DNA from 3 places in the Planococcus shenhongbingii genome. Region 2 is predicted to be linked to each of the others. Evidence: riboswitches for the same ligand, from Rfam matches in the RefSeq annotation. Region 2 holds a riboswitch; each other region holds the start of a gene.

Region 1 (8,182 bases), 440 kb from region 2:
GCAGGAAAAGCCTCTTTTAACCCACTTGGCAATTTCTGATACCGGACGAAGGTTTCGGCATTGGACACGGCAGCTGTAAAACCAAATTCTTTATCTGGAGATTCCGCAACGATATGATCAATTTCCAACCCGGGATTTTTGCCGATGAGGATGCCGTACATTCCCTCACTTGTCTGGATATCAACGTATTTAACAAGATTAGTACCCCAGCCTGAATTCGTGATTTTGTACTTCCCGTTCCATCCTTTCACCAATCGGGCGTAGCCAATACTATGATCATCAGTTTCAAATAACACAATATGAGTATTCGTTTGGTTGATTGGGGTGATTCCTAATATGTTAAACTCAAAACCCGTCTGTTCTCCACTAGTTTGCCAATCTGCCAAACCAGTATGAATCGCATCTTCTTCTGGTTCAATGGCATATTGATTCATATAAAACAAGGTATAAGCCACGCCTAGAATCAGAATAAATGAAACAGCAAACACTACTATTTTTCTCATTTTTAATGCCCCTTTGGAATTTTAATTAAGAAGTATTATTTCTACGTTCTGTATATATAGTTTCTGTTTCGTTCTTCAATTTCATTTTCTCCATTCATTATAGCAATTTATTTCCAGTGATATTCCATTTTTTAATTGGTTCTTTACTGTTTACATTAATTCCGAAATTAAATTATTGGCAACTAAGTTATATCCGAAACTTCATTACAATGAATTCCAGCAAGTTCACTAGAAAAAATGTTACGTTAATAGGCTGTTCTGAAAGGCTTTAATATATGATTTACATATCACAACTTAGCAGAAGGGGACTTAACATAATGTTTATAAAGGAAGAGGTAATTTATACAAGTGACCAGCTGGTCATTCTCGATGCGGACTGTAAAAAAGATCAGGTCATCGTTTTATTGAAAGGCAGAGGCGAAAATATCGTCGAGTTAAACGGCAACAAGATTCTGACCGGGCGCACAGGATATTCGAAGATTCGTTTTGTAAAAGACCATTTTTGTCTCTTGAACGATTCAACCCTCTCTTTTTACACACTGAGAGGGGAATTGGTTTCCGAATGCGATGTCGGCAACGATATCTTTGAGCTATTTCCCTATAGAGAAGGAGTTCTTTGTGTTTATGCCGATGAAGGTGTGTTCGGAAAGAAGCTTGGTAAAAATAGATTAAATTACGCAGCACCATTCCATAAGCCCGAATCTTTTATTGACATTGCACTCCAAAACAAACTATTATACGAAGTTCTTTTTGCACGTTATAAGCCTTATGCATGTCTGAGCTGGGAAACCCGGGAACTGCTCTTTTTGAACGAGCAGCTTGAAAAAGAAAATACGCTGGAAATCCCTTTTAATCCTGGCAATGTCATTGCCTTTGCCTTAACTCATGAATTCGGGGTGTTTATTGAAGAGAGCAAGCTGTGGTGTTGGGAATTCCAGACCACGGGACATGTTTCGGAATCCCTGAGAGCGTTCCCCTATGCGACAAGGGCGATTTTCCAGCGCCATGATTTTTTGTTTCTTACCATTTCGGATTACGAGGTGCGTGCTTTTAAACCATTCGTTAACAGATAGTAAAAAGGGGAGCCCCTAAAGGATTTGGTTTGGGAAAGATGCTTTTATGTACGGTTTATGGGGAATAATTGTATTGGTTTAAAAAGGGAATTTCATGCGGTAAGAGGAATTAAAAGAGAGTAGGGAAAGCATTCTCAAAACGCTGCCTAAAATAGTTTGTTATGGCAACGATCCTTTTTAGTTAAAATGCGATGATACCTTTTAATCGGGCCTTCGCTCGAATGGAGTAATAGAGCAGAAAAGTTCTGTTTTGTCACAGTAATTGAAAAATGTTGGTTGAGGATTAGAAGAAACGGGGGCTTTGATGAAAAAATTTTATGCAATGTTGATTGGCAGCTTTCTGCTAGCAACCATTTTTTGTGTATTTGGACAAGGAATCGCATACTTTTTGAGTGAATACTTTGTATCGCTTTCGCCAATTTATTACTTAACAGGGTTGACTATTTTTGGCATCCTTCTATACCTGGCATCCGGTTTTTTGCTATTTCGTTTATTCACGAAACAGGAAGCTGTTTCAAAAAATCGTGAGTTTTATTTGTTGATTTTATTCACAGTAGCACCTAGTGCATCCACTTGGTCTTTTTTTGTGACGGTCATGTGGTGGGGATAGAGTTCAGTCAGCCGCTTAGTGAAAACTGGCTGCGTCATTAAGCATTTGCATAACTTTAATTCATCTCTATATGAAAGTGTTAGTAAACCTGCATTATTATAGAAAAAGTGAGAAGGGGAAAATATGGCTGAAATATGGATTGCAGAAGAAAAAGTTTCAAACAAGTTTTTAGAAGAGTTAGGCCATTATATAAGGTTCGACGGAGAATTAGAATCTGCATATTTCATCGGTGCTGATGGAGAAGGTTATGTAGAACAAAACAAAAATTTTTTACTGGAGTTTCTACTTTGCCAAAACAGGTATCCTTTGTTCATTACTTTTATTGTGTACGAGGAACAAACTGGCGAATATCGGGCTTTTTTACATGAAAATAAAATTGATTTCACGTTAAGCAGCCTTGAAGAAAAAAGGACTTATTATGATTTCTCTGGGAAGCACCAATATCACCCGCCTTGCTTTACTGCAAGGATCACTGATTCGGATTCTTTAGCTTTTTTGCTGAATAAAACATACTGGCTGGCCGCCGAGAATGAGTTTTTCTCAATTTCTTTTTCCGACAATTTACTGTTCGAATTAGGAGAAGTGGTTGAGTGGAAGAGAAAAAGAAAACGGTCGATTGCAAGTTTCAAAATCGGGCAGGGAACCACCTTTATGACCATTTTTCACGACGGGGCAGGGTTCTACTTATTCTCGAACGAGGAGAAATATTTCCTTCTGGAGAAACTCATTTCAAACTTGCCGAAAGATACAGTGATCACACAGATAAATGATACGCTGGTAACTAACCAAAATTCCGAAGAAGAATAGTGCCTATTTAAAGCCCCCTAGTGAAATGGACAGCCACTGAAGCTTTAAGGGCGTTTCCGATTAATGATAAAATCCTACACTTTGACTACATATATTCAACGCATGTAGATCAAAAAATAAGAGCAGTTTTAAAAAACCTCTGAAAAATTTTCAGAGGCAACTAATTATTATGCCGTTTGTTAACTTCAATCGAAATGAACTCCGGCAAATAGTTGGGAGTGCATCCTTTTGATACGACTTCGTCTTTGTAGAGACCCGTTTTCTCACCCAGTTTAATGCAGCGTGCGCGATTCTTTTCATCGTAAACGCCTATCCAGCCTGCGGTGAAATTCATCGCCCATTGAACTTCCGGTTCTTCCTGCGTAATAGCAGCTTCCATTACAGCTAGCAAGTCTGCGGTGTTATCAGGCGGGGTTTGTCCCGTCCATCTCAATCGCCCTTGATAATACCAGAAAGCTCTTCTTTGTAGAGCAGAAGGACTCTGTTGCCATGACCCCATCACTGCCAGGGTCTTCTTGTCTTTGGTGAGCTGATTCGCCATTAGCCAATCCATTAAGTTGTTGCGCTCATCAAATGTGTGCGTCTGCATGTCCTGATCAAGCTCATTCAGCACCTCTGGTGAAAGAAGTTTTTTGTCCATGATTAAGATTGCTAACAGGCGGGGCAAAAACGCTCCGGTTGACCAAAGTTCCATCGCGAGTTCGTGGTCTTTTTTAATGTCCTTCGCGATTTTCCGTAAGTCGCCTAGCTTCGTGTGACTGGTGATCTGAGCGAGAATGTCTTCTGCTGTTGAAGAGCGTTTGATTTCAGTGCCTTTAGTTTCATTCATTTTATAAAACTCCTTTATTAAAGCTGTTCCCACCCATAAGACAAGAACAACGTCTTTAATATAATCATAACATTTACTTCCTTTTAGTTGGATGCGAAAAGAGCATTCCTTTGTAAAGAAACTGTTTGAATGAATAGTAAAATTTGGAAAAGGGGTTTTTAAATGAGAAGAGAAAAATGCCCTTGCTGCGGGTATCCTACATTACAGACAAGAGGAGATTTTGAAATATGTATACTTTGTGATTGGGAAGACGAAAACCATGATGAACTTTCTTCAGCGGAAGTTTTCGGAGGACCCAATGGAGATTATTCGCTCGAAGAAGCAAGAAACAATTTTCAAAAGAACTTTAATATGTACAGAGAGAAGAATGATTTTGATGCCATTATAGTCGGGAAGAAAAAATTAATAAAAGCTTATGAAGGGTGGGAAAAAGACAAGCAGGCAAATAGAAAAGAAAAATGGAATGAGATCCGCAAGTTAGAAAATGAGCTGAATTTGCTTTCTTGATTTTACGTATAACGAATTTGGAAAAGCTGCTTGCATCCAAAAAGAGATCCGAGGCCGATCCAGGCACAACTTTTCGTCTTTATTGGATGCCCTCATGGATTGTTGTAATCAATTTAAGGACTGGATGAAAGAAACATGATTAAAAGAAAACGTCAAAAAGCCGTTCAGTTGCCTGAACGGCTTTGGAGATTCCACTTGAACGGTTAATCCATCGGTCAAATCGCGGTTTTTATTCCAAAACCGACCAGTACTGCACCCGCCGTCTTTTGGAAAACCTTTTGGAATTTCGGGTCATTCAGCCATTTTTTCGCTAAATCCATGAGGTTCACCAGGAACAAGAACCAAGTGACAGCCAGCAGAGTTAAGATGAATGCCAACACCATCAATTGCTGGTTTACATTCCCGCTTATGTCGATGAATTGAGGCATAACCGTGATATAGACCAACACGGTCTTGGGATTAAGAACATTGCTCAGCAACGCTTGCCTGAAGGATTCTTTGTTGTGCCGAACGGAAGAGGCAGCCGGCTTGCGTGCCTGTTCCTGAATTTCCCCTAAAGAAAATCCGCTTTTCGAGAAAAAGCTTCTGATTCCTAAATAGACTAGGTAGGCAGCTCCTATATATTTGATCAAAGTGAAGAGAACGATCGATTGGGCAATCACTACCGCTAAGCCCAGAACCGCAATCAAGGTCCAAAAAGAAAGACCGGCTGCCATTCCGAGCGTCGTATAATAACCGGCCTTAGGTCCGTGCCGAAGCGTATTTTTCATCAGCAGCATCGTGTCCGCCCCAGGTATGATCACCATCATGGCAGCTATTGAAATATAGGCAAACAAATTATCCACAGCAATTCCCCCTAATAGAAAATGAAAAAAGTAATTCCAGTAATTTTACATGGTTTGAAAATTTAAAGCAATCTGACTAAAAAAACTTTATATGAAAAAAGTTCAGAAGGAAAAAAATTCAAAACTGGTTGACTTTTAATTCGAGCCTATTGTATGATAATTCCTAATGGTTCGACTGATTGAAAATTTGTACATTTAAAAGTGAATAGCACTCTTATCAAGAGCGGCGGAGGGAATAGGCCCTGTGAAGCCCGGCAACCAACAGAATAACATTCTGAAAAGGTGCTAAATCCTACTGATTCGATTGAATCGGAAAGATAAGAGGAGGATTTTCTGCCCTCTTCTTAATTGAAGGGGGCTTTTTTATATTTTGGGTTCAAGAAAGGAGAGCAGTTGTATGTGTAAAACCTAGTAAACGAATCTGTTAAGTAAATAAAATTATAAAAAGAATTATTAAAAATTATGTCGGGAGGAATTTAGAATGAAGAAGATTATTGCAGTTGTGTTGTTGCTAGTAGGTGCGTCGTTTATCTTGGGGGCTTGTTCAAATGCACAAGGAAAAGAGCAAGGCGCGTTGAAAAAAGTAGTTCTGGATTATGCCTATTACTCGCCAACGAGCTTGGCTTTAAAGGAATTCGGATGGGCAGAAGAAGTTTTTGAGAAAGAAGGCATCGAAGTGGAATGGGTTCTGAGCCAAGGAAGCAATAAGGCATTGGAGTTTTTGAATTCGAAAAGCGTAGATTTCGGATCCACTGCGGGAGCAGCTGCGTTAATCGCAAAATCGAATGGCTCACCCATCGAGTCCGTCTATATTTATTCGAAACCAGAATGGACTGCGCTGGTAGCAACGGAAGATTCACCAATCAAAACAGTCGAGGACTTGAAAGGCAAGAAAGTTGCCGCCACTTTAGGAACGGATCCCTACATCTTCCTTCTGCGTTCACTTCAGGAAGCAGGCCTTTCATCGAAGGATTTGGAGATTGTGAACTTGCAGCATGCGGATGGCGCCAATGCCTTGTTAACTGGCCAAGTTGATGCGTGGGCGGGCCTTGATCCGCATATGGCAAGAGTTGAAGTGGATTCCGGCGCAAACTTATTCTCGCGTGACCATGACAAAAATACATATGGCACGTTGAATGTCCGGTCGGAATTTGCAGAACAGAATCCGGAAGCTGTAGAAAAAGTAATTGAGGTATATGAGAAAGCGCGGAAATGGGTTGTAGAAAATCCGGATGAAGCAGCAGAAATCTTGGCAAAAGAAGCAGACATGGAGTTGGAAGTGGCTAAGAAAAGCATCGAGCGAAATGATTTCTCAGATCCCATTCCCGGCGATAAGCAAATCGAGGCACTTGAAGAGGCTGGCGCTGTCTTGAAGTCGGAAAACGTGATTAAAGGCGATGCAGATATTGAAAAAACAGTTAGTGAATTAATTATTGACCGATTTGCGAAAAAAGTGATCGCAACGGAATAGGGGGCGAATTGGATGACGATCAACGCTAAAACTAATGATTTTCCGATAGAGAAAAGTAGTAAGCCGAAATCCCGCACGGATTCAAATAAGTTTAGAGGCCTGGTACTCGGGTGGATATTGCCGATCGTTCTTTTGGTCTCTTGGGAAGCAGCCGCACGTCTTGGCTTGATAGACACCTATGTTTTTCCAGCCCCTACCATAATTTTTCAAAAGATTGTAGAGATGGCTCAAGACGGAACCCTTTGGGGGCATATCGGCATTACTTTTCTTCGCGTACTGATCGGGTTTTTTGCCGGGACTATGCTGGCCCTTGTATTGGGTTCTTTTGTGGGCTATTTCAAGTGGTTTGAACAGCTTGTGGATCCATTGATCCAAGCATTCAGATCGATTCCTTCCCTTGCCTGGGTGCCCTTATTCATTTTGTGGATGGGAATTGGAGAACCGTCCAAAGTACTGCTGATTGCAGTGGGTGTTTTCTTTCCGGTTTATTTGAATATCGTCTCCGGTATTCAAGGTGTAGACCGCAAGCTGATTGAAGTTGGGAAGATTTATCACTTTACTTCGTTCCAGATTGTGCGCCGAATCATTTTGCCAGCATCTCTGCCGTCTTTTCTTGTCGGCTTGCGCAGCGGCGTCGGCTTGGGCTGGATGTTCGTTGTCGCTGCTGAACTGATGGGCGCAGGGCAAGGGCTCGGCTATTTACTGGTTGTTGGCCAGAATACATATTCGCCTGAGCTCATCATGGCAAGCATCATCCTTTTTGCCATACTCGGGAAGCTGACAGACGCTTTATTGAAATCGCTGGAAGCGCGTGCCTTGAGATGGCAGGATAATTTACAGAACCAACAATAAGAGGAGGTGTCAATATGCTGGAAGTGAAAGAGGCTTCAAGGACATTCAATAACGGACTTGCAGGATTTAAGAATCTATCGTTTTCCATTCAAGAAGGTGAGACGGTTGGAATTCTGGGAACGAGTGGATGCGGGAAAAGTACCCTTCTCCGGGTGTTGTCCGGTCTGGATAAGGATTTCGAAGGAGAAATAAAAATAGCTGAAGCGGGCGAACAGCCGATTGGCATGATATTTCAGGAACCTCGGCTTATGCCCTGGCTGTCGGTCAAAGACAATATTTTATTCGGAAACAAAGATGTAAAAAATGTAGAAGTGCGGGATTATTTGGATCTGGTAGGGTTAAGCGATTTCGGGGATTATTATCCGAAAGATTTATCAGGGGGAATGGCTCAAAGAACCGCTATTGCCCGCGCGTTGATCGGGCAGCCGGCTGTGCTGCTTTTAGATGAACCTTTTAGCGCACTGGATGCATTCACAAAAATGCAATTGCAGGACTTGTTATTGGAAATTCAAAAAAAGCAGCTTTCCACGATGGTGGTGGTGACGCATGACATTGACGAAGCGCTGTATTTATGTGACCGCATCTTCATCCTTGGCGGACAGCCGGGTTATCTGCAAGCGGAATTGACAGTGGAAGCTGCAAAACCAAGAAATCGCGGAAGTGCACTTCTTGCAGAAAAGAAATC
Region 2 (8,182 bases):
AGTAAGCAGCAAATAAGATTGAACCAATGAATGTTATGAAAATAACCAAAGCGAATCCTTTGTTTTTAACTTTGAAAACATCGCGATGATCTTTTAATAAAAATTCAGTCGCGTAGAAGAAAATTAAACATCCTGCTATGAGTAATACCAAATTGGAAGCAGTTAAAGCATTTGAAAAGAATAAAATGGCTAATGAAATTGGAAAAATCAATAGTTTTAACATGGCACCCACCTGGCAGTATTTGTCTTCTTTCTTGTTGGTTCTTAATGTAACTCAATTGCTATTAAGCTACATTCATTTCTTCGAAAATCAGGGTTCTTAGAACATATAATAGTAAAGGACAAAAATGATACTTCCAGCAGCGATTGGCAGCCACATCCACTCCAATATTTTATTTTCAAAATGTCTTTCTTTCCCCGTTTTTTCAAAAAAAGAATTTGCTAACATTAAGGAAAATGAAGCAACAAAGAAAGAAATAACTGTAAATGAATTAGTTACGTGTAAATACAAGATAATGAGGGACCAAATACTGAATCTAATGGTCGTGTAAGAAAAAATCTTCACCTTCAAACTTCCTTTCTAAATTTCTACAAGATGCAGGACTTTTATTTGTTCCAAATTCCCCTCCAAGGACTTCGTATGTCTTGTCGGAAAAATTTTTAAGGCGATACAGACGAATGTAACTTAACTATCATTAAGTTACATTCGTTTTCTGATAACTGCACTTTCAACTAAGGTCATCTCTTTGATTTAGAAAATATCCCAGATAAAATGCCTAGGCCCAGCACTAAAAACCCTAAAGATGCTGAATATCGAAAGCTATTATGATTCGAGTATCCTAATACATACACTAAACCAATACAGCAAACTATAAGCCCTAAGAAGAAAATGAAATTACTTATTTTTCCGAATGACAACATCGCTGGAACACCTTCTTAGTTTAAATTTCTAATTCGATAAAAAGACTACCGGTAGTCTAATAATTTTTGTGCTTATTTAACTACCGGTAACTATTTGCTTTTTAAGATATCAGGAGGCTAAATAAATCAAATTGAATTATTATAATCAAGGCTATTACTATTAAAGACATTTCACTGATGGTTAAGAGGGCTTGTTTTGGTTTTTGTGAGTATCTCCATTCGAAAATGGCCTGTACCAAGTGGTCCATTAACGTAAACAAAATCACCGAAACTAAAAAAATGTTTACCGAGGATCCTTTGGAAACGATCAGGTAAAAGCTGATGATGTATACAACAGCAGCGATTGCGTTGATAGCTATATCAATTTTTCGGTGCAATTTATTTGTATAATTGAATGGGAAGAGGCCTTTTCTTTCTCGATCTTAAATATTTTTCTTAACACGGCATTAACGAGTGAAACTATAAGAGTTCCAACTAAAATAAATCCCGCAAATTTGACCCAAACCATCTCACGGCCCCCTCCAGTAGTTCATCAAAAATTCCTTGCATACTTTTCATCCAATCTGAATGGAACTTAACTGCCCATAAATTACATTCCGTTACTAGTAAAAGGCGTATGTGAAAATAAGAAACGATAGGGCAAGCAGACCCGATTTGATCCAAATTATTTTATTGCTAATACCAATCTTTTTTTCTAAATGATAAATGTAATGGACTAGTATCATAAATCCAGCAAAAGTTAATAAGAAATTGGGCGTACTCGTACTTCCGACGCGCGATATATATTCTATAAGTCCAAATGCCAGTAGGAGCATGCCGATGGAAGCAATTATCATGTAGATGTAAGAACTACCAGTCTTTTTATTCTCCATACTCACTCCTCCTCTCCAAGGTCTATGCTTCTCAAATTCAGTCCTATTTTCGTCTACTTCCTTTTTCTTCGCTAGTTCATATACTTATTTTACCATTCCAGATTTCTAATAATAGATGCCTTTGCAATAACTTGTAATAAAAAAGCGTTCGTAAAAGTACAGGTTTCCGTACGCTTTAAAAAAGGCTGAAAAACAACAAAAAAACGTTCGTAAAAGTGCCAAAACACTTTACGAACGTTTACTAATTTTCATTGACATTTACGAACGGTATTAACAATGATTTTTGAGTTGTACGGTTTATGTTTTCAACAAGTTAAACTCTCTAAGCTAGACTTTATGTTTAACCCTCATTCTTGCTTTGTGCATTAACGGTTTCTTCGATTCTCGTCATTACTGCAGCAACTTCATCTGCACGAATCGGATCTTCCCTAAGCACATGAATCGTTTCACTTTCTCGCGTGGACTGTACCGCGATTTCTTCAATCCATCGGCCCTGAATCCCAACTTCTTTCAGTGAAGCAGGCAGGCCAACTTTTTTATAGAACACTTTCAAGCGCTCCGCTTCTTCTACTTTCCTTTCGAGCAGCAGCTGCACCAATACTCCGTAAGCCACTTTGTCGCCGTGCAGCGCCTGATGGGATTCTGGCGCGATGGTCATCGCGTTGTGGATCGCATGGGCACCTGCGACGCGGCCGTATTTCTCACCGAAACCGCCGACCATGCCCCCAAGCATGATGATGGTTTCGGCCACTTTAATGAAGGCGTCCGATAATTCGCCTTGTTTGGCGTCAGCAATGGCCGCTTCCGCATTCTCGAACATTTCGTCGGCACATAATCTGGCGGTGTAGTGGGCGATTTTCAAGGCAATCGGCGGGTCCTCAAAACGGCTGATCTGGACGTCTGCTTCGTACCATTTGGCAACGGTGTCACCAATTCCGGCGATCAGCATCGGAACCGGCGCGGCGATCAGCACTCTTGGTTCGACCAATAGCAAATCGACGCTTCCCTGAAAAATGGTGTAATGGGTCATCGTCCCTTCATCCGTATAAATGACACTAAGCGGTGTCCACGGCGCACAGTTTGATGCCAATGTTGGAATCAGCACCGACTTAATGCCGTTGTCATTGGCAACAGCTTTTGCAATATCAAGCACTTTGCCGCCGCCGGCTCCGATAATGGCATCGGCTCCCAGAGATTTTGCAATCTCGGCAACACGGGCGATTTCCGGGAGAGAGCATTCTCCCTGGTAGATTTCAAAAGCCACTTCAACTTTTTCGAGTTCTGGAAAATAAGGTTTCAGCGCTTTCCAGGATTTGGTGCCAGTCAAAATCAGCACTTTTCTGATATTTCTGTCAAGCAGTTTATCTTCAAGGCCATTTAGCACTCCGACATTACAGACATATTCAGCCGGAGCTCCTTTTACAACGATATCTTCCACAATAATCTCCCTTTCTTAGCGGTTTGCCATCCATTCCGGCTTGCCGAATCCTTCAAAATCAGAATCGATCAATGCTTCAAATTCCGGTGATTCTACAATTTCCACCAGATCTTTTGAAAGCTGTTTGTCTTTGTTTTCGGTTTTAACTGCTACCAAGTTGCGGTATTGGTCCGGCATGTTTTCAAGAACCAATGCCTCTAGCAAGTCCATATCAGCCGCTAAGGCGAAGTTCCCTGGAACAGCTGCCAAGTCTGAGCTTTCAACTGCACGCGGCAATCCACCGGCTTCGATCGGCTGGAACACCAGATTTTTCGTATTTGTTTCGAGGTCTTTTTCTGAAACTGTCAATTCTTCTCCATCGGGGTTCAATGTGATCAAGCCGTGGTCCTGCAGCACTAAGAATGTCCGAGCTGCATTGACCGGATCGTTCGGAATGGCGATGGTTGAACCATCTTTAATTTCTTCGATCGAATCATATTTATTGGAATAAATACCCATCGGAGCAGTCGGCACTGTAATCAATCCGGTCAAATCCATGCCGTTTTCTTTCGAGAAGTTTTCCAGGTAAACCGAATGCTGGAATAAGTTAGCGTCCAGATCACCGTTGTCCAAAGCGTTATTCGGCTGGATGTAATCGCTGAACTCAACGATTTCTACTGTATAGCCTTTTTCTTCAAGAGCCGGTTTGAATGCTTGGGTTAGCATATCGCTGTATGGGCCGGCTGTGCCGCCAAGTTTGATGGACTTGCTGTCGGCGCTGGATTCTTCGCCGCCGCAAGCAGCGAGCAATGTCAGTAGTACGAGCAGGATAGCTGGCAATAAGAATTTTTTCATGTGAGGTTCTCTCCCTTATTTATCGTTTGTCTACTGCTTTAGAAGTCCAGTCTCCCAGTTGCTGAAGGATTTGGACAAGAACAATCAAGATGACGACGGTGACGATCATGATGGTGTTGTCGTAGCGGTAATAGCCGAAGCGGATCGCCAAGTCGCCGATGCCGCCGCCTCCGACCACTCCTGCCATCGCAGAGTAAGCGACGAGTGAGATGATGGTGATGGTAATCCCTTGGATGATGCCGGCTTTTGCTTCCGGCAGCAGCACATCTTTAATAATCATCCACGGCGTGGCGCCGACAGCAACCGCTGCTTCGATGACGCCTTTATCGATTTCACGCAGTGACGTCTCGACGATGCGGGCGAAAAACGGAATCGCGGCAACCGACAGCGATACGCTCGCTGCTGCTGGGCCGATTGTGGAATCGACCAACAATTTTGTAAGTGGAATCAAAGCGACAAGCAAGATGATGAACGGAATCGACCGGATCATATTGACGGCAAAGCCTAACACGGACTTGATGAAACGGTTTTGCAAAAACAAGCCTTTATCAGTGACAAACAATACGATGCCGAGCGGCAAGCCGATGACGATCGCAATAGCGAGAGACACGCCGATCATATATAAAGTTTCGCCGAACGCTTTTGAGATGTCCGGCCATAATTCCATCATATGCTGAAAATCAAATCCCATTTGCAATCACCTCCACATTTGCTCCCCGGCCTTCCATATAAGTGATGGCCCGGTGAATATTATCGGGCCTGCCCTGTATTTCCATCAGGAACAAGCCAAGAGGCTTTTCCTGTATATATTCGATTGAGCCATGGAGGAAATTCCCTTTGACGTCAAAGTTCTGAACCGTATCGGTGATGACGCCTTCTCCGGCGACCGCTCCCTTGAACTGCACTTTGATGACACGTCCTGTACAAGCTGCAAGGATTGGCTGTGGCACATCGAACGATACGACCGATGAGATAAATTCCTTGGTCAGTTCCGCTTTCGGAGCTGAGAACAAATCGTAGACTTCTCCTTCTTCGATGACACGGCCGTCTTGCATCACTGCCATGCGGTCGCAGATTTCTTTCACGACATTCATTTCATGGGTGATTAACACGATGGTGATGTTCAGCTCCCGGTTGATTTTTTTCAGCAGCCGCAAAATCGATAAGGTTGTATTTGGGTCGAGGGCGGATGTGGCTTCATCGCATAACAGAACGGACGGGTTATTTGCTAATGCCCGGGCAATGCCGACACGCTGCTTTTGGCCGCCGCTCAGCTGTGCCGGATAGACGTCTTTCTTATCGGTCAAGCCGACCATGTTGAGCAGTTCGTCGACGCGTTTCGCTATTTGGCCTTTTGGCAAATTGGCCGCTTTCAATGCAAAAGCGATATTTTCAGCCACGGTCTTTTGGCTGATCAAGTAGAAATGCTGAAAGATCATACCGATTTTTAGCCTGGCTTGCCGCAGCTTTTCACCTTTCAGTTTGGCCAAATCCAAGCCATCCACTTTAATTTCGCCGCTTGTCGGGCGCTCCAGCAAGTTCATGCAGCGAAGCAAGGAGCTTTTCCCAGCCCCTGAGTAGCCGACAATCCCAAACACCTCGCCTTCGTTGATTGTCAGCGTGACGTTATCGACTCCAGTAACCGTCCCTTTTTTCGTTTGATAGCCTTTTGAAAGATTCGTGATGCTGATCATGGTGTCCCTCCTTTTTTGCCAATAAAAAATGCCTCTTTCATAAAGAAAGAGGCACCGAATGGATTAGGCTTATCTCTCAGAATGAAATCATTCTGCAGGAATTAGCACCTTCTCAGATCGCTCTGTAGGTTGCTGGACGTCATAGGGCCTGTCCCTCGGTCTCTCTTGATAATGTTCCATATGCAATTGTGTTTAACATGTTTCTAATAGTATTAAAGATTGTGACTACTGTCAAACCTTTTTTAGTAAAAATCAACTATCGGCTTCAATCTGGCTGCTAGAGGGACAGTTCCTCATCCACTCGGTCGATAACCACGAATGGCGACGAACCGTCAAAATAATACCCGGATTTTTCATCTTCCGCCACTTTTATCGACGCTGGAATTTCCATTTCAGCCATGATTCGCTTCACTTCTGCAACCACTGATGAAAATGTTTTTTCCGGAACGCCTGTGATGACATGCGTAAACAGGAAGTAGTCTTTCAGCGACCACGGAGTTGCCGCTTCACCGCGGCGGGTTTTCACCAATAGATAGCGCAGTACATTGGCTTGGACAGGTGACAGCTGTTCCGAAATGCCATTGTAGGTCAAGAGAGCGCCAAATTTATTGAATTTCAGGGAAATGACATCTTTCATCTGCTGCTCGCCGCTTTCTTCTTCCGAGCAAAGCACAGCACCGAAAGGCGTCACAATCCGGTAAGCGTGGCACTTCAGCATGCCGTCGTTGTAGCAAAGCTGCGTTGGCAACGATGTATAGCCGGTGGAAATTATGTCGCATGAAGGCACTTCACCTTGGATAGCGGTATGCAGAGCACTGTTCGTCAAATACAGGACGGCGCGGCTGATTTGTTCAGCGTTCAGCAAAAAGTGCTCGTCGGTATAAAAAGTCTGGCTGTTCAATGCCTGCTGGAAGTACATCACCGCTTCGCTATGGATACCTGAACGGTAAGCCAAAAAGCCGAGGCGGTAAGCCGCAATCGGATTTTGGGAATCGTAAGAAAGAACTTTTTTCAGAACCTTTTCCGTATCCTCATAGATGGTTAGATGATCCGTGTACGTGTGCATGCCATAGCGCAATAAGTAGGATACTAACTTTTTCTTGATGTAGCTATAATAAGCGCGATAATCTTCATCGTCTTGCACCAGTTCTTCTAATTGACTGTGCATGGCATCGTACACTTCTATCTTGGAATAACTTAAACCGCCGAGCTTGGTTTCGCCAAGGCCCAGCAGTTCTTGCTCTAATTCTTCTAGTTCTTCTAAACTGTTTCCCTGAAAGCGCATGGTGTTCCTCCCGAATAAATACTGAACAACTTAAAATTTGATGTATTTCATTTATTTTTGATATATATTTGTTTTGACGAAAAATAAAATAAGATATATTTTACATTTATATTAAACTTGCATCGTTTTTCATGATACCAATGCTTGAAAAGATACACAATAGGGCAAAAGATAATTTTATTGTAAAAGAATTATTAAGATGATCATTTATAGAGGTATATGAACCTATAAAAAGCATATCGTTTTAAAGCCTTATACCCTCCGCTCTTTAATCACAGCAGTTTTTCCAGTCCGCTGTCCACTGCCCAGACGTGCCGACATTATTTCTGCTGAAAAGCCTTTTTTAATGTAATTTATTAGGCTCTGGAGAGAAAGTTAGTTCCAGTAAACGGATTTACTTTCCTTTCGGGCGAAAATACTTTCCTTTCGATCTCGTTTACTATCTTTCCCTGCTGGAATACTTTCTGTTCCCCTTCTTTTTCTTCAAACCATTTCCGTTTCGCCGCATAAGCAAAAAAATATGCGCTTCATCCCATTTCATTGAAACTTTCCGCTCGCCCGAAACGTAGTACAAGTTGAAGCATTTTCAAAGAATTGAACTTATATTTAACTGATTTCGTCCATTTGGAATGTAGGGAGATAATTGGAGCTGCTTCAACTATTAAAAGAGGTGAGACAATTGAGAAGTGGAAACCCGAGTTTAAATGATGAGTCGTTCAAAAAATTCGATGGGGCTGTAGCAGGCAAGCAAATGACCATCCAAGGCACTGTGAATAAGACATTAATTCTAATGCTTTTATTGCTGGCTACGTCCGTCTATTCCTGGAATCAGTTCCTCAGCAATCCAAACAGCGCAATGCCGTTAATCCTGGTGGGAGCCATCGGCGGACTGATTGTAGCTTTAATCACGATTTTTGTACCGAAAGTGTCGCCTTTCACAGCGCCGCTCTATGCGTTGTTGGAAGGGTTGTTTCTTGGTGCGGTATCTGCGCAGTACGAAGTCCAATACGGAGGCATCGTTTTCCAGGCAGTACTTCTGACGATTGGTGTGCTGCTGAGTTTGCTGCTTGCTTATAAGTCGGGCTTTATCAAAGTCACGCAGAATTTCAGGATGGGTGTCGTCGCAGCTACCGGCGCT
Region 3 (8,182 bases), 1.5 Mb from region 2:
TAAACTAGAAAGATAGGGAAATTTTAATCAAACATTAATCACTTTTTAATAAAACAACAGCTTCGTTATAAGACTAGTCAAAGTTGCTTATACGAATTAATAATATTATTTCATTAGACGCTGAGAATGGCTAACAATCGAGCCGGAACGGGTTATTTATCTCACAGCGAAATATGCGAAAGCCAGCGGGGAAAATAACCGCCCGCACTGGAAATGAAAAACCAAGCTTTGGGAACCTTAAGCAAGGCGAATCGTTCCTAAAATATAGAGGGTTTTATTTCTTTTGAAACAGTAGCTGTGAGAGCGGAAAACTTTAAACTGTCATTTTTATTAGTATTTTAGTAAAATGGAGTTTGTCATTCTTTGTAAGAAGTTCTCGCTTGAGGTTATCTGACTTCAAGCTTTTTTAGTTCAATGTCCGAACAGTTCCCGTGAAGTTTAATAATGAGAAGGTGCAATATGGAGAAAAACAAAACTGCGAATACTAAAACTTATAACAAGTATGTACCTCTTTTTCTATTAGCTGTTGTTATGCTATGGATGAAGACCTATGTATCCCAAAAAACACAATTTAAATTAGATGTCGACGGATTCCTCCAGGAGTTCCTGCTGTTCATCAACCCACTCGGATCCGCGCTGTTGCTTTTAAGCTTGTCGCTCTTTTTTAAAGGAACGCGAAAATACATATCACTCCTAGTAATCTATATCCTCATGTCTGTCTTTTTGTATGCGAACGTGGTGTACTACCGATTTTTCAGTGATTTCATCACGTTGCCGACAATGTTCCAAACACAGAATTTCGGCGATTTGGGCGGCAGCATCGCTACACTGATACAGCCAACCGATTTACTTTTCTTTGTGGATGTTGTTTTACTGGCATATTTAGTATTTTCGAAAAGAGTCAAGAAAGAGTCCCGCAACTTCAAAACCAAAACTGTCCTTCCGGTCATCACCATCGCATTGGCCGTTTCGTTCTTTAATCTTGGCTTGGCAGAAGCAGACCGGCCGGAATTATTGACCCGCGGTTTTGACAGAAGTTATATTGTGAAGTATTTAGGCATGTATAATTACGCTCTTTACGACTCCGTTGAAACGCTTAAATCCTCTTCTCAACGAGTATTGGCTGACAGCGACGAAGTCACAGAAGTATTGAACTACACAAAAGCCAATCATGCAGCTCCAAACGAAGCGTATTTCGGTGCAGCTGAAGGGATGAATGTTGTTTACCTGCATCTGGAATCGATGCAAACATTTTTGATGGACTATAAATTGAACGGGGAAGAAGTGACTCCGTTTTTAAATTCAATGATTAAAGATCAAAACACACTGTATTTCGATAATTTCTTCCATCAAACCGCTCAAGGTAAAACAGCGGATGCGGAATTCCTGCTGGAAAACTCGCTATTCGGTTTGTCCAAAGGATCGGCTTTTATTACGAAAAGCGACAATACGTACCAGTCAGCTCCTGCCATTTTAAAGGATAAAGGATATACATCAGCTGTATTCCACGGCAATAATGGAACATTCTGGAATCGCTCTGAAATCTATAAATCCTTTGGCTATGACCATTTCTTTGATATTGAGTCTTATACCGGCTTGACTGAAGCAGATATGGCAGAATACGGCGTCATGGATAAGCCGTTCTTTGAACAGTCGGCAGATATGCTGGCCACATTGCCGGAGCCTTTTTATTCGAAATTCATCACGGTGTCACACCATTTCCCTTATAAAATCGACCAAGAGTTGACGACAATCGGAAAAGGCACGACGGGTGATGCAAGTGTCGATAATTACTTCCAGACGGCGCGCTACGCGGATGAAGCGATTCAGCAGTTTTTTGCGGATCTGGAACAATCCGGTTTAGCGGACAACACAATGATTGTGATGTACGGCGACCATTACGGAATTTCCGACAATCACAATAAAGCGATGGAACAAGTGCTTTCGAAAGAAATCACTCCAGTTGAAAATACCAAGCTGCAGCGGGTTCCGCTGTTCATTCACGTGCCAGGCATGGAAGGCGGCATCAACCATACGTATGGCGGCCAAATTGACCTTCTGCCGACTGTGATGCATTTGCTTGGAGTTGAAACACAGAATTATATCCAGTTCGGTACAGATCTATTGTCCGATGAACATGAAGAACTGGTGACTTTCAGAAATGGTGATTATGCCAGCCCGGAGATCTATTCAATCGGCGACAATTTCTATGATCCGAAAACAGGTATGCCGATCGAAGAAAATCAACTGGAACAAGCGCAAAAACTCCAGCAGTATGGGAATTATGAATTGCAGCTGTCAGACCGGGTAGTCAACGGCGACTTGCTGAGATTCTATACACCTGATGGATTCAAGCCCATTAATCCAGCCGACTATAATTATTTGAACAAACCGGCTGTAGGACCGGTTGAAGAACCGGCTGTCGAACCGGTCGAACCCATTAAATAACTGAACGATAGAAGAGGTATCTGAGAAGCCGGCTTTTGCTGGCTTTGGAGATAGCCTCTTTTTTTCTGCCTTTTGCTCCTGTGCTCCAACACCTTCTTTTGCTTGTTAACAACAGTATCTCAAAGCATTGATAATCTATTGCAAAGAAGATGTAAAGAATTGTGAAATTTGAATCCGATTGCTTGTCCGCTAACTGCCAGTTCATCAAAGGTTTTGGTTGAAGTAAAACGCCGAAGATAATTAATATACAATTTGAAGAAAAAATAATATTAAGAAAACGTTGACTTTGATGTGTTAATGCGCTAAATTTATCAATAAGGTTTCGCAATTGAATAAGCAACTAATCTCTTATCAAGAGTAGCGGAGGGACTGGCCCTATGAAGCTCGGCAACCATCCATGTTAATCACATGGAAAGGTGCTACATCCAGCAGAACTGAAAAGTTCTGAAAGATAAGAGAGGATGAATTTACGATAAATTTGTGCCTCTCTTTCTTTATGGAAAGAGAGGCTTTTTCGTATTTCGAGCTTAAAAAACTATTGGGGGATATTAAAATGAGAAAACTAGGCGTCTTTACAGCTTTAACTTTTGCAGCAGGTTTATTGGCAGGATGCAGCGGCAATGCCGAGTCCACTGAATTGAGCGAAGAAAAATTAGTGGTGGGTGTTACTTCTGGCCCCCATGAGCAAATCATGGAAGTGGTATCGGAAGTCGCTAAAGAAGACGGACTGGAAATTGAGCTGAAAGTCTTTACCGATTATGTGTTGCCGAACACGGCGCTTTCTGAAGGCGATTTGGACGTCAATAGCTACCAGCATAAACCATTCCTGGAAGCGTTCAATGAAGATCATGGAACGACTCTGGTGCCTGGCGCTACAACGATTCTAAACCCAATGGGCGTTTATTCAAACGAATATGACTCCATTGAAAAATTGCCGAAAGGCTCAACATTCGGTTTGCCGAACGATCCAACGAACGGCGCTCGTGCCTTGTTCATCCTGGAAGAAGCGGGAATCATCACGCTGAAAGAAGGAACGGAAGAAACGGCATCGGTTTTCGATGTAGAAGAAAACCCGCAGGAACTTGAGTTTATCGAGTTGGAAGCAGCGCAGATTCCGAAGCAGTTAAGCGAACTGGACGCAGCAGCCATCAACACAAACTGGGCGATTGAAGCAGGATTAAATACACTTGAAGATTCGATTTTATTGGAATCAAGCGATTCTCCATACGTCAACCATATTGTGGTAAGAGAAGAAAACAAAGACGACGCTGTACTTGAAAAGCTGAACGCGGCTTATCAGTCTGATAAAGTCAAAGCCTTTATCGAAGAAGAATTCGATGGGTCTGTATTGCCAATCTGGTAAAATTCGGAGAGCCGCGTGGCATTTATGCCACGGGCCTTTCCTATTTAGAAGGAAGTGTAACGAGCATGATTCAACTAGAGAATGTTTCAAAAGAATTTAAATCGAAAAAAGGAGTTATCCGGGCAGTGAGCGATGTATCGCTGCATGTGAAAAAAGGGGAAATCCATGGCGTCATCGGCTATAGCGGAGCCGGGAAAAGCACGTTGATCCGCTGCGTCAATTTACTGGAAGCTCCAACCGCTGGAAAAGTGCGGCTGAATGACCGGGAGTTTACGGAGCTGTCGAAAAGCGAGCTGTTGGAAGAACGCAAAAATATCGGCATGATTTTCCAAGGGTTCAATTTGCTTCGCACCGCTACAGTCGAAGAGAATATCTCCATTCCTTTAAAGCTGATCGGAGTGGAAGCTGCGGAAATTCCAAAGCGAGTGGAAAAGTATCTGGAGATTGTGGGCTTAACGGAAAAGAAAAACGCTTACCCGGCCCAATTATCAGGCGGACAAAAACAGCGTGTCGCCATTGCCCGTGCCCTTGCACAAGAGCCGGATGTCTTGCTCAGCGATGAAGCGACGAGCGCACTTGATCCTGAAACCACCGAATCGATTCTGGATTTGCTGCTGAAGATTAATGCGGAATTCGGCATCACTATCTTGCTGATCACCCATGAAATGCATGTTATTCAGAAAATATGCGACCATGTCTATGTGATGGACGGTGGTGAAATTGTGGAAGACGGTCCGGTAATCGATTTGTTTTCAAAACCACAGCATAAAACGACACGGAGTTTCCTGAATACGATTTCGCAGCGGAAATTGTCGAAGGAGTTTGTCGCCAACCTGAAGAAAAGCGGTTCAGTGCTGCGTCTGACGTTCCGCGGAGAAGCTACAGGAGATCCGGTTCTTGCTGCTATGGCAAAAGAATTTGATGTAAAGCCGAATATTTTAACGGCGAACATCATGGAATTGAAAAATGGGGTCATTGGAAACCTGGATGTGCATATTGCAGGAGCAAAAGAAGAAGTTGGCCGCTCGTTGGAGTTTTTAAAATCCAAGGGTGTAGTGATTGAGGAATGGGATGATCAATATGGAAAGATTTAATACATTCATTGAACAATGGCTGCCGGTGATTGGGACCGCAGTTCTTGAAACAGCTCAAATGGTGTTGATTTCACTGGCGATTTCCGCTGTACTGGGAATACCTTTAGGGATTTTGCTTGTATTGACGCGGCGCGGGCAAGCTTGGGAAAACAAATGGGTATATCAAATCCTGAATCTGCTTGTCAACATAATCCGTTCAATTCCGTTCATTATTCTGTTGTTTTTCATCTTGCCATTTACGAAGCTGCTTGTCGGTACAACGATTGGCGTCCAAGGCGTTATCGTGCCTTTAGTCATTTATACCGCGCCGTATATAGCCCGGTTAATGGAGTCTTCTTTATTGGAAGTGGACAGCGGTGTCCGTGAAGCTTATGAAGCGATGGGCATCAAAACAAGACATATTATCTGGAATGTTTTATTGCGCGAAGCGCGCCCGTCGATTGTCCTTGGGTTGACGATTGCTACAGTCGGGCTAATCGGCGCTACAGCGATGGCCGGGCTTGTCGGAGCAGGCGGCTTGGGTGACTTGGCTTACCGTTATGGCCATCTGCGCTATGAAGTCGATGTCATGTATGCTACCGTTTTTATCTTAATCATTCTGGTTCAAGGCGTTCAAAGTCTTGGAAACTATTTCTCGGCACGCTTAAAAAAAGATTAAACAGAGGAGATTATTTCAATGCAAAACGACTTGTATCTGGAGAAAGACGGAGCGATCGCGACACTGGTGATCAACCGCGCGGACCAGCGCAATGCATTTTCACTCGACATGTTCAAGCAATTGCCGTCATTGCTGACTGAAGCGGCTGAAGATTCTTCTATTAAAGTGCTGATTCTTAGAGGCGTCGATAACCGGGCTTTTTCAGCAGGGGCGGATATCAAGGAATTCATGGACAATCGTTTGTCTCAGCAAAAAGCGAAAAACTATAACGACCATGCCCTGGCAGCGATTGAGCAGCTTTACCGTTTTCCGAAGCCGACCATCGCATTAATCCGGAAACTGGCAATCGGCGGTGGATTGGAATTGGCGATGTCCTGTGATTTCCGCATTGCGTCAACTGACAGCAAATTCGGCATTACAGCGGCACGCCTTGGCATCATCTATAATCTGCGGAGCACAAAACGCTTGTTGAACGTGATCGGCCCGGTTAAAACAAAAGAGCTCCTGTATACCGGGAAACTGATCAAAGCGGAAGAAGCGGAAGAACTTGGTATCGTGCAGCAGCTGCACGAAGGAGATGCGGCCAATGAGGCGGCATGGAGTTTTGCCCAGGAACTGGCTGCTGTGTCTTCAACAGCGATGCATGGCAATAAAAAAGTGATTCAAGCCATCATTGACGGAGCACAATCAGAAGATGAACAAATGGCTTCGCTGATTTTGGATTCTTTCGAGTCCGATGATTATAAAGAAGGCATTCAAGCTTTCCTGGAGAAAAGACAACCGAATTTCACTTGATAAAGGAGCGATTCTGATGAGCAGCAGATTAGAAGGGGATGCGTTTTTAAAAAACATCGCCTCTCAAAATGATTCTCCGCTGACGCATGAAGACTGGGAACAAAGCGCAGAGCAGAAAATGAAAGCACATGAGTTCGGGCATATCCGTTCAGGTGCTGGAGCAGAAGAAACGCTGCGCCGGAACCGTTCCGCTTTCTCGAAATGGGCCATCTTGCCCCGCATGCTGAATGATGTTTCTTCAATTGATACTTCAATCACTTTATTTGGACATAAGTACGCCCATCCTTTTTTGCTGGCACCGATCGGCATGCAGAGACTTGCCCATGAAGACGGAGATCTCGCTTCTGTCCGCGCAGCCGCAAAATGGAATGTGCCTTTTATCGCCAGCACCGTCTCCAGCTATTCACTGGAAGACATCGCAGAAGCGGCAGGAACTAACCCAAGATGGTTCCAGCTGTATTGGTCGAATAACGAAGCCGTTTCATACAGTATGCTGAAACGCGCTGAACAAGCTGGATATGAAGCCATTGTGGTGACCGTGGATACGGTCATGCTCGGCTGGCGGGAAGAAGATCTGCGAAACAACTTTTCCCCGCTGCGTGAAGGCATAGGGAAAGCAAATTACCTCAATGACCGTGTTTTTATGGAATCATTGACTGATACGAGTGATGCAGGCATTATCCAAGGCATTTTGGAGAATATCCATCATCCATCATTCGATTGGAAAAAAATCGAAGACATCAAACAAGCGACCACGTTGCCCGTCTTGCTGAAAGGCATCCTCCATCCGGATGATGCCATACTGGCTATAGAAGCAGGGATTGATGGCATCATCGTCTCTAATCACGGAGGCCGCCAATTGGACGGTGTAGCGGCATCACTTGATGCATTGCCGCTGATTGCCGAAGCGGTTAACGGAAGAATCCCGCTCTTGTTGGACAGCGGCATCCGAAGAGGCACAGATCTTGTAAAGGCTTTGGCGCTTGGTGCAGATGCCGTGCTGCTCGGCCGGCCTTATATTTATGGGCTGGCTGTTGCTGGGCAGGCTGGCGTCGAACAAGTACTGGAAAACTTTATAGAAGAAACGAAAGTGTCGCTGGCATTAGCTGGCATTCCGGATATATCAAAATTCGCTTCTATTAAATTGATCAGAGAGTAAGGAGAGGTTAACGGTGAAACAAGCTTTGCAGGGTCTGCGCGTGGTGGATTTGACGCAAGTATTGGCGGGGCCTTATTGCACAATGGTTCTCGGCGATATGGGTGCTGACGTCATTAAAGTTGAAAAAGCGGCTGGCGGGGACGACACCCGTAAAATGGGCCCTTATATAAACGAAGAAAGCTATATGTATATGATGGTCAACCGCAACAAACGCGGCATGTGCCTGGATCTGAAAGCGCCGGAAGGACTGGCTGTTTTCAAGGAATTGATCCGGACGGCTGATGTGGTGATTGAAAATTACCGGCCAGGTGTGGCGGATAAGCTGGGAATCGGATACGAGGCATTGAAAGCCGTTAATCCTGCGCTTATTTATTGCTCGATTTCCGGATATGGACAGACCGGTCCCTACAGCCAAAAAGGCGGCTATGACATTATGGCCCAAGGACTCGGTGGCTTTATCGACATGACCGGCGAAAAGCAAGGCAAGCCGGTAAAAGTGGGAATCGCCATCAACGATATCGCAGCTGCCCAAACGGCAATCCAGTCAATCATGGCAGCTTATATCCATCAGCTGAAAACCGGGGAAGGGCAATACATCGATGTATCGCTGGTCGATTCCGGATTGGCTTGGACAGTATGGGAAGCGGCGGCTTATTTTGGAAAAG

The links. A riboswitch is a leader RNA that binds a small molecule or an ion and turns the genes downstream of it on or off. The one in region 2 is predicted to bind S-adenosylmethionine.
Region 1: it holds a riboswitch for S-adenosylmethionine, as region 2 does, so the genes downstream of both, QWY16_RS09285 (aliphatic sulfonate ABC transporter substrate-binding protein) here and QWY16_RS11325 (methionine ABC transporter ATP-binding protein) in region 2, are expected to answer to the same signal.
Region 3: it holds a riboswitch for S-adenosylmethionine, as region 2 does, so the genes downstream of both, QWY16_RS04045 (MetQ/NlpA family ABC transporter substrate-binding protein) here and QWY16_RS11325 (methionine ABC transporter ATP-binding protein) in region 2, are expected to answer to the same signal.

What each region holds. Positions count from the first base shown of each region.
Region 1 covers NZ_CP129235.1:1,852,105-1,860,286, forward strand. Annotated here, with positions in the region: gene QWY16_RS09250 (hypothetical protein) at 1-503, opposite strand, end outside; gene QWY16_RS09255 (hypothetical protein) at 821-1,576, shown strand; gene QWY16_RS09260 (hypothetical protein) at 1,881-2,186, shown strand; gene QWY16_RS09265 (hypothetical protein) at 2,310-2,993, shown strand; gene QWY16_RS09270 (DNA alkylation repair protein) at 3,154-3,822, opposite strand; gene QWY16_RS09275 (CPCC family cysteine-rich protein) at 3,985-4,329, shown strand; gene QWY16_RS09280 (homoserine/threonine efflux transporter) at 4,545-5,174, opposite strand; SAM riboswitch class I at 5,386-5,498, shown strand; gene QWY16_RS09285 (aliphatic sulfonate ABC transporter substrate-binding protein) at 5,656-6,645, shown strand; gene QWY16_RS09290 (ABC transporter permease) at 6,658-7,497, shown strand; gene QWY16_RS09295 (ABC transporter ATP-binding protein) at 7,512-8,182, shown strand, end outside.
Region 2 covers NZ_CP129235.1:2,296,074-2,304,255, forward strand. Annotated here, with positions in the region: gene QWY16_RS11305 (hypothetical protein) at 1-223, opposite strand, end outside; partial or broken gene QWY16_RS19390 (DUF4181 domain-containing protein) at 1,023-1,325, opposite strand; gene QWY16_RS11310 (iron-containing alcohol dehydrogenase family protein) at 2,134-3,231, opposite strand; gene QWY16_RS11315 (MetQ/NlpA family ABC transporter substrate-binding protein) at 3,247-4,065, opposite strand; gene QWY16_RS11320 (methionine ABC transporter permease) at 4,085-4,756, opposite strand; gene QWY16_RS11325 (methionine ABC transporter ATP-binding protein) at 4,746-5,759, opposite strand; SAM riboswitch class I at 5,826-5,934, opposite strand; gene QWY16_RS11330 (tetratricopeptide repeat protein) at 6,037-7,044, opposite strand; gene QWY16_RS11335 (Bax inhibitor-1/YccA family protein) at 7,724-8,182, shown strand, end outside.
Region 3 covers NZ_CP129235.1:805,323-813,504, forward strand. Annotated here, with positions in the region: gene ltaS (lipoteichoic acid synthase) at 460-2,448, shown strand; SAM riboswitch class I at 2,794-2,906, shown strand; gene QWY16_RS04045 (MetQ/NlpA family ABC transporter substrate-binding protein) at 3,002-3,811, shown strand; gene QWY16_RS04050 (methionine ABC transporter ATP-binding protein) at 3,877-4,905, shown strand; gene QWY16_RS04055 (methionine ABC transporter permease) at 4,892-5,563, shown strand; gene QWY16_RS04060 (enoyl-CoA hydratase/isomerase family protein) at 5,582-6,358, shown strand; gene QWY16_RS04065 (alpha-hydroxy acid oxidase) at 6,375-7,517, shown strand; gene QWY16_RS04070 (CaiB/BaiF CoA transferase family protein) at 7,531-8,182, shown strand, end outside.